Regions from separate parts of the Enterobacter sp. MG-EB028 genome, predicted to be linked through region 2. Evidence: predicted binding sites of a transcription regulator. Region 2 holds the regulator's gene; the other holds the start of a gene.
What was found. Region 2 encodes CRP, which controls carbon source genes, mostly activating them, when cyclic AMP is high. Its sites were predicted from a motif close to ATGTGANNNNNNTCACAT; they were not measured.
Positions count from the first base shown of each region.

Region 1: a site for CRP is predicted at 3,115-3,132, ahead of mlc (sugar metabolism global transcriptional regulator Mlc). Genes of this name have one in related genera too.

Region 1 covers NZ_CP195079.1:2,194,258-2,202,156, forward strand. The annotation lists gene ACR42C_RS10475 (APC family permease) at 1-744, shown strand, start outside; gene ACR42C_RS10480 (MFS transporter) at 819-2,072, opposite strand; gene ACR42C_RS10485 (LysR family transcriptional regulator) at 2,194-3,090, shown strand; gene mlc (sugar metabolism global transcriptional regulator Mlc) at 3,220-4,440, shown strand; gene bioD (dethiobiotin synthase) at 4,571-5,266, shown strand; gene clcB (voltage-gated ClC-type chloride channel ClcB) at 5,201-6,511, opposite strand; gene osmV (osmoprotectant ABC transporter ATP-binding protein OsmV) at 6,614-7,762, opposite strand; gene osmW (osmoprotectant ABC transporter permease OsmW) at 7,762-7,899, opposite strand, start outside.
Region 2 covers NZ_CP195079.1:4,417,515-4,425,413, reverse strand. The annotation lists gene pabA (aminodeoxychorismate synthase component 2) at 1-422, shown strand, start outside; gene argD (bifunctional acetylornithine/succinyldiaminopimelate transaminase) at 509-1,729, shown strand; gene ACR42C_RS21095 (YccS/YhfK family putative transporter) at 1,726-3,813, opposite strand; gene crp (cAMP-activated global transcriptional regulator CRP) at 3,871-4,503, opposite strand; gene ACR42C_RS21085 (OsmC family protein) at 4,815-5,219, shown strand; gene ACR42C_RS21080 (phosphoribulokinase) at 5,286-6,155, opposite strand; gene ACR42C_RS21075 (YheU family protein) at 6,186-6,404, opposite strand; gene ACR42C_RS21070 (hydrolase) at 6,401-7,423, opposite strand; gene mdcA (malonate decarboxylase subunit alpha) at 7,652-7,899, shown strand, end outside.

The sequences.
Region 1 (7,899 bases), 2.2 Mb from region 2:
TCTTTCCTCGGCTTTGACGCGGTCACCACGCTGTCAGAAGAGACGCCAAACGCGGCGCGGGTGATTCCCAAAGCCATTTTCCTGACTGCACTGTATGGCGGGCTGATATTCATTGTTGCCTCGTTTTTCATGCAGCTCTTTTTCCCGACGATCGCGCGCTTCAAGAACCCGGACGCCGCACTGCCGGAAATTGCGCTGTACGTAGGCGGCAAGCTCTTCCAGTCGGTATTTCTGTGTACCACGTTTGTGAATACGCTCGCTTCAGGCCTGGCCTCGCACGCCAGCGTCTCACGCTTGTTGTATGTGATGGGGCGTGACAACGTCTTTCCGGAGCGGGTGTTTGGTTACGTGCATCCGAAATGGCGGACTCCGGCTCTGAACGTCATTATGGTAGGGATAGTGGCACTGTCGGCCCTTTACTTTGATCTCGTGACCGCGACGGCGCTGATCAACTTTGGCGCACTGGTGGCGTTTACGTTTGTTAATCTCTCGGTGTACAACCATTTCTGGCGGCGTAAGGGGCTGAACAAAACGTGGAAAGATCGGTTCCACTATTTCCTGCTGCCACTCATTGGTGCCGTAACGGTCGGCGTGCTATGGATAAACCTCGAAGCGACGTCCCTGACGCTTGGCCTCATCTGGGCGGCGCTGGGGGTCCTTTACCTGGCATGGCTAACGCGCCGTTTCCGCAAACCGCCTCCGCAGTTTGAAGCCGGTAAGATAGAGCAGGCCTGGGATTCCTGAACGTGAAACGGCACCAGTACGCTGGTGCCGTTTATCGGGATCGCTCATCTACCGGGCATCAGCCCGCAGGCTTACTATCTCAGACGTTTATGAAGACTTGCTCCCACCAGCAGCGCAGCGCACAGCATCAGCGCGATAAACCCGCCCACGCCGTTCCAGCCGTAGTGATGCCAGAACACGCCCCCGAGGGTCCCGGCGATGCTGGAACCCAGGTAATAGCTAAACAGATACAGCGACGATGCCTGACCTTTGGCGCGACGCGCGCGCGGGCCAATCCAGCTGCTGGCGACCGAGTGTGCGGCGAAGAATCCTGCGGAGAAGAGCAGCATTCCGGCAAAAATCAGCCACAGGGAGGTGAAGAGCGTCAGCAGCAGGCCGACCAGCATCACCACCGTGAAGAACAGCATGACCGGGCCGCGGCCGAAGCGCGCGGTCATCGCCCCGGCTTTCGGCGAGCTCCACGTGCCGGTGAGATAGGCCACGGAAAGCAAACCTACAACGGCCTGGTTTAGATGCCACGGCGAGAGCATCAGGCGATAGCCAATATAGTTAAACAGCGTCACGAAGGAGCCCATCAGCAGGAATCCCATCAGAAACAGTCGCGGCAAACCTTTGTCGCGCCAGTGCAGGCGGAAGTTGATAAACAGCGTTTTCGGCCGCAGAGAGGTCGGGCGGAAATGGCGCGATTCCGGCAGGATTTTCCAGAACATCAGGGCCGATGCCAGCGCAAAACACCCGATTACCGCCAGCGCAATACGCCAGCTAAAGAAGTCCGTGAAGACCCCGCTCAGCAGGCGTCCGCTCATGCCGCCAATCGAGTTCCCGCTGATGTAGAGCCCCATAGAGAAGGCAACGAAGCTCGGGTGGATCTCCTCGCTGAGGTAGGTCATCCCGACCGCCGCTACGCCGCTGAGCGAGAGTCCAATCAGCGCGCGCATTACCAGAATACCGTGCCAGCTGGTCATCATGGTCGAGAGTAACGTGCAGACCGAGGCCAGCATCAGGGCGGTTACCATCACCGGTTTACGGCCAATGGCGTCGGACAGCGGCCCGGTAAAGAGCAGGCCAATCGCCAGCATGCCGGTAGAAACAGAGAGTGAAACGCTGCTGCTGGCAGGCGATACGCCAAACTCGTGCGAGAGAACGGGCAGGATCGGCTGAACGCAATAGAGCAGGGCAAATGTTGCCAGACCGGCGGAGAAGAGCGCCAGCGTGACGCGCATAAACTGGGGGGTACCACGTTTAATGAACTGGACCGGCTGCGGTGCTGCGGGTAAATCATTGATATCTCTTGCCGGATCGATATCAATAGTAGTTGTACGACTCACACAGTTTCCTTGCTTAAACATCCCCGTGATTTCTGGTGACGGGTATGACCACCTGTTCAGGGTAGGAAAATGTAAATATTCTGTCTAATATATTAATAATCTCAAATGATACCTTAAAAATATGAATATCGAGCTGCGTCATCTTCGCTACTTTGTCGCCGTCGCTGAGGAGCTGCATTTTGGTCGCGCGGCGGCGCGGCTGAATATCTCTCAGCCACCCTTAAGCCAGCAGATTCAGATCCTGGAACAGCAGGTCGGGGCGCGCCTTCTGGCCCGCACCAACCGCAGCGTGAGCCTGACGGCGGCGGGGAAGCAGTTTCTGATCGACAGCCGACAAATCCTGAGCATGGTCGATGACGCCGCCGCCCGGGCGGAACGGCTTTATCTCGGGGAAGCCGGAGAGCTGCGAATCGGGTTTACCTCGTCCGCGCCGTTTATCAGCGCCGTCTCGCAGACGCTCTCGTCATTCCGCCGTCATTTTCCGGATGTGCATATTCAGACGCGCGAAATTAATACCCGCGAGCAGATTGCGCCGCTGAATGAAGGTGCGCTCGATCTGGGGCTGATGCGTAATACCCAGCTGCCGGACACGCTGGCGTGGGAGGTGATCCTGCGCGAACCGCTAATGGCCATGATCCCGCTCGATCACCCGCTGGCGTCGCGTCCGGCGGTCTCGCTGGCAGAACTAGCAAAAGAGCCGTTTGTTTTTTTTGACCCGCAGGTCGGAACGGGTCTGTATGACGATATTCTGGGGCTGATGCGCCGCTACGATCTGGCGCCGGTCATTACCCAGGAAGTGGGAGAGGCGATGACCATTATTGGCCTGGTCGCCGCCGGGCTGGGCGTGTCGATACTCCCGGCCTCCTTTAAGCGGGTACAGCTGCGCGAAATGCGCTGGGTTGCCATTGCCGAAGAGGATGCCGTTTCGGAGATGTGGCTGGTGTGGTCAAAACATCGCGAACAGAGTCATGCTGCGCAGCGCTTCAAACAGCAGTTAATCCAGGCCTCCGCAGCCTGATTTTTCCCGGGAAAACGGGTAAAAATGTGCGGTAAATCACATGGCTAAGTAAATATTTGACGACACCCATGGAAGTGCTTCACCATAGCCAATAGTTTATTTCGAAGCTCGAAAATAAGGGAGTACGAGGTGGTTGCTGATAGTCAGCCAGGGCATATTGATCAGATTAAGCAGACCAATGCTGGCGCGGTGTATCGCCTGATTGATCAGCTTGGTCCGGTTTCGCGTATCGATCTGTCGCGCCTGGCACAGCTGGCACCTGCCAGTATCACCAAGATTGTCCGCGAAATGCTGGAAGCGCACCTGGTTCAGGAGACGGAAATTCAGGAGCCGGGCAGCCGTGGCCGTCCGGCGGTCGGGCTGGTAGTTGAGACGGAAGCCTGGCACTACCTCTCACTGCGCATTAGCCGCGGAGAGATCTTCCTTGCGCTGCGCGATCTCAGCAGCAAGCTGGTGGTGGAAGACCGGCTTGAGCTACCGCTCAATGCCGAGGAGCCGCTCCTTGACGCGATTGTCTCGCACATCGATCGCTTCTTTATCCGCCATCAGCAGCGGCTTGAGCGCCTGACGGCGATTGCCATCACCATGCCGGGAATTATTGATACCGAAAACGGCATTGTGCACCGCATGCCGTTTTACGACGACGTCAAAGAGATGCCGCTGGGTGAGGTGCTGAAAAACCATACCGGCGTGCCAGTCTATATTCAGCACGACATTAGCGCCTGGACGATGGCGGAAGCGCTGTTTGGCGCGTCTCGCGGTGCGCGGGATGTCATTCAGGTGGTCATTGACCATAACGTCGGGGCGGGGGTGATCACCGACGGTCGTCTTCTCCACGCCGGAAGCAGCAGCCTGGTGGAAATCGGCCACACCCAGGTCGACCCGTACGGTAAGCGCTGCTACTGCGGGAATCACGGTTGTCTGGAGACGATTGCCAGCGTGGAAAGCGTGCTGGAACTGGCGCAGGTCCGGCTCAGTCAGTCCATGAGCTCCTCGCTGCACGGCCAGCCCTTAACGGTGGACTCCCTCTGCGCCGCCGCGCGCCAGGGCGATCTGCTGGCGAAGGACATCATTACCGGAGTGGGGAATAACGTTGGCCGCATTCTGGCTATCATGGTGAACCTCTTTAACCCGCAAAAAATCCTGATTGGCTCACCGCTCAGCCAGGCGGCGGAGATCCTTTTTCCGGCGATTACGGCCTGTATTCAGCAGCAGTCGCTTCCCGCCTACAGCAAAAATATTGCGGTAGAAAGCACTCAGTTTTCCAACCAGGGAACGATGGCCGGTGCGGCGCTGGTCAAAGATGCTATGTACAACGGCTCGCTGCTTATCCGCCTGTTACAGGGTTAACTCTTTTTTGCAGATGTAAGAAAAATTGCGCTATCTCAAGCCGGGTAGCGCACGCATCCCGTAGACTTCCTCCACTGAATTATTTACCTGGTTTATATTTTCGAAGCATACCCAAGAGGTGGAGTGAGTCATGCTTAAGCGTTTCTTTGTTACTGGTACAGATACCTCTGTCGGCAAGACCGTCGTATCCCGCGCGTTGCTGCAGGCGCTGGCAGCAAGCGGTAGACGCGTTGCAGGGTTCAAACCGGTCGCAAAAGGGAGTAAAGAGACGCCAGAGGGATTGCGTAATAAAGACGCCCTGGTGCTGCAAAGCGTCTCGTCGCTGGAACTGCCTTATCACGCGGTCAATCCCATTGCGTTAAGCGAAGAGGAGAGCAGCGTGGCGCACAGCGGCCTGATTAACTACTCCCTGTTGTCCGACGGGCTGGCGAACCTGAGCGAGCAGGTTGATCACGTGGTGGTGGAAGGCACGGGCGGCTGGCGCAGCCTGATGAATGACCTGCGTCCGCTCTCCGAATGGGTCGTGCAGGAGCAACTGCCGGTGGTGATGGTAGTGGGTATTCAGGAAGGGTGCATCAACCATGCGCTGCTGACGGCGCAGGCGATTGCCAATGACGGCCTGCCGCTGATTGGCTGGGTGGCAAATCGCATTAATCCGGGCCTCGCGCACTACGCTGAAATCATCGACGTGCTGAGCACCAAGCTGCCTGGTCCGCTGGTGGGCGAGCTGCCTTATCTGCCACGCGCCGAGCAGCGCGAGCTAGCGCAGTACATCGATCTCTCTGCCCTCGGTGGCGTGTTGACCGTAGATCGAGTCGTGGCGTAGCGTCCGCGACAGCACGGACGCCATCACGCAGGCGACCAGTAAACCGGGCAGTAAAAAATATTGCCCGGTCATTTCACTGACCATCAGCGCCGACATAATGGGCGCATGCGTGGTCGCGGCAAGTAGCGTTGCCATTCCTGCCAGCCCCAGCAGAATCGCCGTCTCAGAGCTCGGCAGCCATAGTGCGAACAGCTGCGCGAACAGCATCCCCGTTGCCATGCCGACAAACAACGTGGGCGTAAACACCCCGCCCGGCGCGCCCGAACCGCTGCTCGCCAGTACCGCCAGCAGCTTACAGATGAACACCCCGGCAATCACCGACAGCAGCGGCGGGGCGAGCAGAAAAGCCTGAACCACGCTGTAGCCATTCCCCCACACCTTCGGCGTCATGAGAGACAACAGCCCGACGATCAAGCCGCCGAGCGCCAGCTGCCACGGTGGCGAAAGCCTGAGGCGCAGGAAAAGTCCGTGGCTGAAGGCCATCAGCCACATCAGCAGCGGCCCGCAGAGACCCGCCAGCAGGCCCATGGCGACCAGCAGAGCATAATCGGCCGCGGTGAGAATACCGCTCAGATGGACCACGTAGAGCGTACCGGCGCCCGGAGCCAGAAGCTGCGTGGTGAGAAGCGCCACCACCGCCGCAATCACCACCGGACCGAGCGAGGCCAGCATCAGCGTGCCAAACAGAATCTCAGCGATGAACAGGCTTCCGGCTAACGGTGCATGGTAGGCGCTGGCCATCCCGGCGGCGGCGCCACAGGCGATCCAGAGCTTCCATTCCGATTTGGGCGTAAAACGACGGGCGAAAAAGGAGGCGGCGAGGGCGGCAAGCAGGATCATCGCACCTTCCCGGCCGATGGCGCTTCCGCTGGCAACGACCAGCAGCGAAGCAAGGGATTTAACGAGGCTGGCGCCGTAGTCAAACTGACCGTCGCCGGTCTCCAGCGCTTCCATATAATCGGTCGGGGCGTGGGGACGCTGGGCGGTCAGGCGCTGCCATCCCCAGAGCAGCAGTCCGGCAGCCAGCCCTCCAAGCGCAGGCGTTAGCGCGCGTCGCAAGGGTGAGAGCGACGCGGCGGCATTCACCAGGCTGCCGCTGTCGTTGCTCAGAAGCAGCCACTCCAGCAGGTACATGCTGTGGCGGAACGCCGCAACGGCCAGCGCGGCCAGCACGCCAGTTACGGTGGCAATCAGCAGTCGGCGAAACATCGCGCGGATGTCGGGGTAGGTATGAAGACGTTGCATGGGTCGCGTTTTAACGGGAACGATACGATATTGTGGCGGGAAAACGCGGGGTTAGCAAAAGGTCTGCGTGCGAAAAAGCCGGGCGATGCCCGGCCAGAAAGGTTAGCTGTCGCTATGAATATTCAGCGCCCGACGCGTACGCCCGGAGCTCAGGTACTCGGCAATATAGTCCTGCGAAATCTCGCCGTTATAGCGCCCGTCCTCATCCACGATCGGCATCCAGCTGGCATTACTCTCATACAGACGGGAAAGCACCACGCGCAGGTTGTCCTCGGCCTTGCCGGTCATGCGGAACGGATGCAGAATGTCGGCACAGGTGCCGCTGGCGTTACGCGCTTCGCGACGCTTCACAAAGCCCAGCGGTTTGCCGTGCTCGTCGACCACCGTAACGGCACGAATATCATTATCATCCATGGTCGCAAAAGCTTCGGGAAGCGGAGTAGAGCCCCGCACCGTAATGGTCGGCTGCTGGTCGGTGACGTCTCCCGCGGAGACCAGCAGCAGGCGCTTCAGCGTGCGGTCCTGACCGACAAACGAGCCGACAAACTCATTCGCCGGTTTCGCCAGCAGTTCATCCGGGCTGGCGCACTGCACGATTTTCCCCTGACGGAACACCGCAATACGGTCGCCGAGCTTCAGAGCTTCGTCGATATCGTGGCTCACCAGCATGACGGTTTTTTTCAGCTTGCGCTGCATTTCCAGAAACTGGTTCTGGATCACCTCGCGGTTGATCGGGTCCACCGCGCCGAACGGTTCATCCATCAGCAGTACCGGAGGATCCGCCGCCAGGGCACGGATGACGCCGATACGCTGCTGCTGGCCGCCGGACATCTCGCGCGGATAGCGGTGAAGGAACTTGTGCGGATCCATCGCCACCATGTCCATCAGCTCTTCGGCGCGGGTTTTGCAGCGCGCTTTATCCCAGCCCAGCATGCGCGGCACGACGGTGATGTTCTCTTCAATGGTCATGTTCGGGAACAGGCCAATCTGCTGGATCACGTAGCCGATGTTGCGGCGTAATGTCACGGTGTCCATCCCGCTGGTGTCCTCGCCGTTAATCAGGATGTTCCCGCTGCTTGGGGTGATGAGGCGGTTAATCATCTTCAGGGTGGTGGTTTTCCCGCAGCCGGACGGGCCGAGCAGGACGCACATTTCCCCTTCAGGCACGTTCAGGTTGACGTTATCGACGGCCTTAAAGGTCTGGCCGTGCTTTTGTGAAAATTGTTTGGTGAGGTTTTCCAGTTTTATCATTATCGAATCCCCTTCGGAGTCAGAACCACCTGCAGACGGTGCAGCAGCCAGTCGAGTACAATCGCTAAAAGACAAATCATCAACGCGCCCGCAATCAGCATGCGAATATCGCTTCCGCCGATGCCGTTAAGCAGCAG
Region 2 (7,899 bases):
TCATTTCGCCGGGGCCGTGTACGCCATCGGAATCGGGCATTTCTCTGGACGTTATTCACCACTATGCCGGCAGGCTGCCGATCCTGGGCGTCTGTCTCGGCCATCAGGCGATTGCCCAGGTATTTGGGGCTACCATCGTGCGTGCCGCAAAAGTGATGCACGGCAAAACCTCGCCGGTTACCCACACCGGCACGGGCGTATTCACAGGGCTTAATAACCCGTTAACCGTGACGCGCTACCATTCGCTGGTGATTGACCCGCCGACGCTACCCGACTGCTTTGACGTGACCGCCTGGAGCGATACCCAGGAGATCATGGGGATTCGCCACCACGAGTGGGATCTCGAAGGCGTGCAGTTCCACCCGGAAAGTATCCTCAGCGAGCAGGGGCACGCGCTGCTGGCAAATTTCCTTAATCGCTGAATATCTGTTGCCTTGCTGTGATTTTTTATGCATATTTTGTGATTATATTTTCACAATCAATGTGACATAAAATGGATGGGCATGACATGGCAACTGAACAACCAGCAATTACCCGCGCGACATTCGATGAAGTGATTCTGCCGATTTATGCACCGGCTGAGTTTATCCCGGTGAAGGGGAAGGGCAGCCGCGTCTGGGATCAGCAGGGCAAAGAGTATGTGGATTTCGCGGGCGGTATTGCGGTTACGGCGCTGGGTCACTGCCATCCTGCGCTGGTGGAGGCGCTGAAAACCCAGGGCGAAACCCTGTGGCACACCAGTAACGTGTTCACCAACGAACCGGCGCTGCGCCTGGGCCGTAAGATCATTGATGCCACCTTTGCCGAGCGCGTGCTGTTTATGAACTCCGGCACCGAGGCCAACGAAACCGCCTTCAAGCTGGCGCGCTACTACGCGACAACGCGTCACAGTCCTTACAAAACCAAAATCATCGCCTTCCATAACGCCTTCCACGGACGCTCTTTCTTTACCGTCTCCGTTGGCGGCCAGCCGAAGTATTCCGACGGCTTTGGCCCAAAACCGGCAGACATCGTCCACGTGCCGTTTAACGATCTGCACGCGGTGAAAGCGGTGATGGACGACCACACCTGCGCGGTAGTGGTGGAGCCGATTCAGGGTGAAGGCGGCGTGACGGCGGCGACCCCGGAGTTCCTGAAAGGGCTGCGCGCGCTGTGCGACGAACATCAGGCGCTGCTGGTGTTTGATGAGGTACAGTGCGGGATGGGGCGTACCGGAGACCTGTTTGCTTACATGCACTACGGCGTGACGCCGGATATTCTGACCAGCGCCAAAGCGCTCGGCGGTGGTTTCCCGGTGAGTGCGGTACTGACGACGCAGGAGATCGCCTCCGCGTTCCACGTCGGATCTCACGGCTCCACCTACGGCGGTAACCCGCTGGCGAGCGCCGTGGCGGGAGCCGCGTTCGACATCATCAACACGCCGGAAGTGCTGAACGGCGTTAGCGCGAAACGCGAGCTGTTTGTGAAACACCTGAAAAAGATTGATGAACAGTACGACGTGTTCAGCGAGATCCGCGGAATGGGGCTGTTGATTGGCGCCGAGCTGAAGCCGCAGTACAAAGGCCGCGCGCGCGATTTCCTTCACGCTGCCGCGCATGAAGGCGTCATGGTGCTCAACGCGGGGCCGGACGTGATGCGCTTTGCGCCGTCGCTGGTGGTGGAAGAAAAAGATATAGAAGACGGGTTAACCCGCTTTGCCGCGGCGGTCGCGAAGCTCGTTAAAGGCTAATACTCGGTTCGCTTTAACCGGCGCGTTAACCAAATCCCGTGATGCGGGCGCTGACGCCATGCCACCGACGAAATGGTGTGCATGGTGTTCAGATGTCCCAGCACACGCTGCAAATGCTGCTCCAGCGTGCTCATCGGCCCGTGGGTTAACGTCTCCGGCGCTTCCAGAATGTTTGAGTCGCCCGATTCGCCCGGCGCGTCATACTCCAGACGCTGCTGACACCTCTGCAACGCAATTTCACACGACTGCAAATAGCGCTGCGCCAGATCCGGCGTCAGCATCGTGTGCTCGCGCGCCAGCGTCGTCATGGCGTTGATATGCTCGACGATAAACTGGCTGTGCGTCACCCACAGCTTCATGTCCGCCAGATAATGAGAATTAAAGCCCGGCTCCTGCATCGCCTGATTCAGCGAGTTAAAGAGGGCGTTATGCGCCTGGTTGACCTTCATACGTTCGTAGGCAAGCGGGGAAGGCTGCGGATCGTCGCTCAGGATCAGACGAATGGCCTGCTGATCGGCCTCCAGCGCGTCGTGGGCGTTCTGTCTTAGCAGCCCGCTCTGCCACTGTGGCCACAGCCAGACCATACCGCCAAAGGCGATCAGACAGCCAATCAGCGTGTCGATCAGGCGGGCAACGATGAACTGTTCGCCGTTAAGCGTAAGCAGCTGCAGGGTATATACCGCCGTTACCGTAAAGCCCACCATCGCCCAGCCGTAGTTTTTGCGAATGATTAGATAGCTCACCAGGGTGATAGCCAGCATGCCCGCCAGGGTATAGCCCTCGGGCACGTGAAAGTGCAGCGTCACGCCTGCAATAATCAGCCCCGCCATCGTGCCGCCCGCCCGGTGCAGAATGCGCACCCGCGTGGCGCCATAGCCGTTCTGGGTGACAAACAGCACGGTCATTAAGATCCAGTAGGGTTTCGGCAGGTGCAGCGCCATGCCCATCAGGCTGGCGATACTGAGCATGACGCTAATTCGTGCGGCGTTGCGCAGGGCGGACGATTTAAGAGAAAGATAGCTTTTGAGCGCCGGCAGCAGCGGCAGACGTTTTTGTTTATCCGCCATCAGGTCGCGGGGATAAAGCGGTCGCTGGGTGCGCAGCACGCGGGCGATGCGGCTGAAGTGCCAGGCGGCAAACTGGCCGACCGGATTTTCCGGGTGCTGACGGGCAATTTTCTCCAGCGCGCCGAGCTGTTTGTCCATGTTAAAGCGCGTGGGGTAGCGGTGATAAAGTATATCGTCAGCCAGCACCCGCAGGCGCGCGGAGACGGTCTGCGCGTTCCAGCGAATCACCGCTTCGGCATGGCTGCGCTCAACCAGCTTTTGCACCTCCTGCGGGTGATGAAGGCTAACGGAGATATGCTCCTGAAGGTCCAGCCCCACCTGGAAGGTACGCAGCAGCCGTTTGTACTCGTGGTTCTTGTTTGCGGCGAGCATATGCAGCTGCTGATAGCACTGGCTTATCAAATCCACCACTTTTTGCTGGCGCGTCAGCAGCGGCGGTAAGGATTTTTCCGGATCGGTATGCTGGGTGAGCAGGGTGTATTTGGCTTCGCAGTAATCCGCAAGCTGCACGTAGAGCAGGCTCAGAGATTCTCGCAGCGGCTGCTCTCGCCATAGCCAGAACCAGAACCAGTTAAACAGCCCGTACCACAGCGTGCCGAGGGCGTAGATCAGCAGCGGCTCCCACACGGGCATATTCCCGGCGAGGCTCAGGGTAAAGATGGCCGCAATGAGTGACGCTGGAAGCAGGCGAGCGTGCAGCGAGCTGATTTCCGCCGTGACGCCGAGGGTCATCGCCAGCACGGTCAGGATCAGTGGCAGGGGAATATCGCGAGCCAGTAACAGCTGCACCGCGAGGCTACAGCCTGCAAACAGGCAGCCCCCGATAATCAGGCGTTTGAAAAAGCGCTTATGCGGCGTGTCCAGACCGGCGATGTTGCAGCAGGCGGGCACGAGGGAAAACAGCAGGCCCTGCTGAAGATGACCCAGGAGCAGGCCCACGGCCACAGGAAGACACAACACCAGCGTTTGTCGCAGTGCGTAGTTAACTTCCGGGTGATAGATCAGCCTGCGCCACATGGGGAAAAGAGACAAAAACGGCGTGACACCTCGCGATGGCACGCCGTTTAAGCAGGATTAACGGGTTCCGTAAACCACGATGGTTTTACCGTGGGCGGAGATCAGGTTTTGATCTTCCAGCATTTTCAGAATACGGCCCACTGTTTCACGGGAGCAACCAACGATCTGACCAATTTCCTGACGGGTAATTTTAATTTGCATGCCGTCCGGGTGGGTCATCGCGTCTGGCTGTTTCGCCAGGTTCAGCAGGGTTTGCGCGATACGGCCGGTCACGTCCAGGAAGGCGAGGTTACCCACTTTCTCTGACGTCACCTGCAGACGGCGCGCCATCTGGGAAGAAAGACGCATCAGGATGTCAGGGTTTACCTGAATCAGCTGACGGAATTTCTTGTAAGAAATTTCAGCCACTTCACATGCTGTCTTTGCACGAACCCAGGCGCTACGTTCCTGGCCTTCTTCAAACAGGCCCAGTTCACCGATAAAATCGCCCTGGTTCAGATAAGAAAGGATCATCTCTTTCCCTTCCTCATCTTTGATCAGCACTGCCACCGAGCCTTTGACGATGTAATACAACGTTTCCGCTTTTTCACCCTGGTGAATCAGCGTGCTCTTCGATGGGTACTTATGAATGTGGCAATGAGACAAGAACCATTCGAGAGTCGGGTCTGTTTGCGGTTTGCCAAGCACCATGCGCTGTTATCCTCTGTTATAAGCTGTCACCAGAGTCATCAGATGCATCCGGACTCTGGGGTTGCAATCGAATTCTTACCCATACCCTGGGAAGTCGGCTGTCGTAACGTTTCGCAGCCAGTAAAGTTTGATGTCCTCTGCATACATGTGTAACGTCAATGTATTACTGTAGCATCCTGAGTGTTTTAGCATAGCTTTCGCCGCGTGTCTCCTGGTGTCTCGCTTCAGCATGATGCAGGTCGCCTTCCATTGCGAGAAATGTAACGCACGCGTAATCTGTCACCAAAAATGCAACGTTGGAGTTAATGAATATGCAAGCGCGCGTGAAGTGGGTTGAAGGTTTAACGTTCCTGGGGGAGTCCGCGTCAGGACACCAGATTTTGATGGATGGTAACTCCGGCGATAAAGCGCCGAGCCCAATGGAAATGGTGCTGATGGCGGCAGGTGGATGCAGTGCGATTGACGTGGTGTCGATTCTGCAAAAAGGTCGTCATGACGTAACGGATTGCGAGGTTAAACTCACCTCAGAACGTCGCGAAGAGGCGCCACGCCTGTTCACCCACATAAATCTGCACTTTGTTGTCACCGGGAAAGCGCTGAAAGACGCGGCGGTTTCACGCGCGGTGGACCTGTCTGCGGAGAAGTACTGCTCTGTGGCGCTAATGCTGGAGAAAGCGGTAAAAATTACGCATTCGTATGAAGTGATTGAGGTGTGATTCACGGGGCATCGTGCGTGTTGATGCCCTCACCCTAACCCTCTCCCACGGGGAGAGGGAACATCTTTACGCGATCTGCTTCCCTTCCATCAACCGCTGAACCAGCGGCGTCATGATGAGCTCCATTGCCAGCCCCATTTTTCCACCCGGCACCACTAACGTATTCATGTGCGAAATAAACGAGCCCTGCAGCATCGCCAGCAGCCAGGGGTAATCAATGCCTTCAAGATTGCGGAAGTGGATCACCACAAAGCTCTCGTCCAGCGACGGGATGCTTTTCGCCGCGAACGGATTGGAGGTGTCCACCGTCGGCACGCGCTGGAAGTTAATGTGGGTGCGGGAGAACTGTGGCGTGAGGTAATTGATGTAGTCTTCCATGGAGCGCACCACGGAGTCCATCACCGCCTCGCGCGAATGGCCGCGCTCGCTCATGTCACGCGTTAGCTTCTGGATCCACTCCAGGTTAACGATAGGGACCACCCCGACCAGAAGATCCACGTGGCGCGCCACGTCGTGCTGAGGCGTAACCACGCCGCCGTGCAATCCTTCATAAAATAATACATCGGTGGGTTCCGGCAGCGGTTGCCAGGGGGTAAAGGTGCCCGGTACCTGGTTCCAGGGTACGGCTTCATCGTAGGTGTGAAGATACTTGCGGGACTGCCCGGTACCGCTCTGCCCGTATTCGCGGAAGGTTTGCTCCAGCAGACCGAAATCATTGGCTTCCGGGCCGAAGTAGCTGATGTGTTTACCCAGATCGCGCGCCTTGCGGATCGCCATGTCCATCTCCGGGCGCGTATAGCGGTGAAAGCTGTCGCCTTCGACCTCCGCCGAACGGAGATTCAGCTGGGCGAAAATCTTGCGAAAAGCGAGGCTGGTGGTGGTGGTTCCCGCACCACTCGACCCCGTAACGGCAATAATGGGATGTCTGGCAGACATAGCAACTCCCTGACTGAAAAGGTTGGAAGATCAGCCGTGAAACGCGTTGCGGGGCATGATATTGACCGTCTCATGCAGTTCTGACCACACCAGCACCACGTCGCCGCTTTTCAGCTGGCGTTTAACATCGTTGACCTTTTGCTCAAGCGAACGCTCATGTTCACCATAATCGGTGCCTTCGCGTAATACAAAGCTTTCAATCAGATTATCGAGCGTTTCGGGAGCCAGATCTTGCCAGGGAATGATCATTTTGCACCGTCCAGGTAAGGAGTAAGCCAGTCAGGAATACGCGCCTCCAGCCACATTTTCGGGCGGCGCAGCGTGCCGCCGATAAACCCAACGTGGCCGCCATGTTCAGTTAACTGATAGTGAACGTTGTCGGGCAGGAATTCCTGCGCGGGGATCGAGTGGTGATCCATAAACGGGTCATCCTTGGCGTGAATGATCAGCGTCGGCTGCGTGATTTTGCTGAGCAGCGGCATGGCGCTGCACTGACGATAATAGTCAATTGCATCGGCGAAGCCGTGGATTTTCGCAGTGATCAGATCGTCGAACTCGCGAATACGACGCACCTTTTTCAACTGGCGCAGGCTTACCGGCAGGGTATCCGGGTAGGCCTTGAGCTTACGCGCCGCGTTGGCCTTCAGCAGGTTAAGCAGGTAGCGCTGATAGACGCGGGAAAAGCCTTTATCCATATGGTAGCTGCACTGCTCCAGCATAAACGGCGCGGAAACAATCACTGCAGCATTCAGCGGTACGCTGTCGCCCTCTTTGGCCAGCAGGCAGGCGAGCATATTTCCGCCCAGCGAATAGCCCACGGCGGCCGTTGGCACGGTGCCAAAGTTGTCCCGCAGCCAGTGTAAGAACCACGTTCCGTCTTCGGTTTCACCCGAGTGATAAATGCGTTTCTGCCGGTTCGGCTCGCCGCTACAGCCGCGAAAATGCATCACCACGCCGAGCCAGCCGCGCGCTTTTGCTGCCTCAATTAACCCATGTGCATACGGGCTGTGCAGGCTCCCCTCGAGACCGTGAAAGACCACCAGACGAGGCTTATGACGCGCCTGTTCCGGCGCTTCGCTCCAGGCGAGATCCAGAAAATCACCGTCTGGCAGGTCAAGCCGCTGCCAGTGCGGAGTGAACTGAACCTTGCGGCGGATCAGCCGCGGCAGCATGGTCTGCAAATGGGGATTGGCCACGCCGCGCAGGGGCACGAACTCGGTGCTGTCTTCGGCCGCAATGTCGAAGTCTGATGGAATGATTTGGGTCATAAGCGCGATGCTGATTCTTGTCGGAAATTTACGATACTTTCCGAATTGTACCCCGTTTAGCCTGGATTTCCGAACCAGGAACTGATCCCGATCACAAATATTTACCTTGATTATTACTCTCAGGCTAATGATTCCGCCCTACGCTTAATTGATGCCTTTCTCGTCAGAGCGCAGACTTTACTCAACGTTAAGCAAATCAGAATGATGTGCTGAATCAGGAGGTTAATAATGTTATCTGGGCAAACACCCGCGCGGCAATGGAACACACGACGCAGCGAGAAAGCGCGTCGACTGGCGTCCGTACCGGTGCAGGGGAAAGTACTGCCAACCGGCGATATTGTCGGCATGCTGGAAAAACTGATCGCACCGGGCGACAAAGTCGTACTGGAGGGCAACAACCAGAAGCAGGCGGATTTTCTGTCCCGCTCGCTTGCCGAAGTGAACCCGCAAATCGTCCACGACCTGCATATGATCAT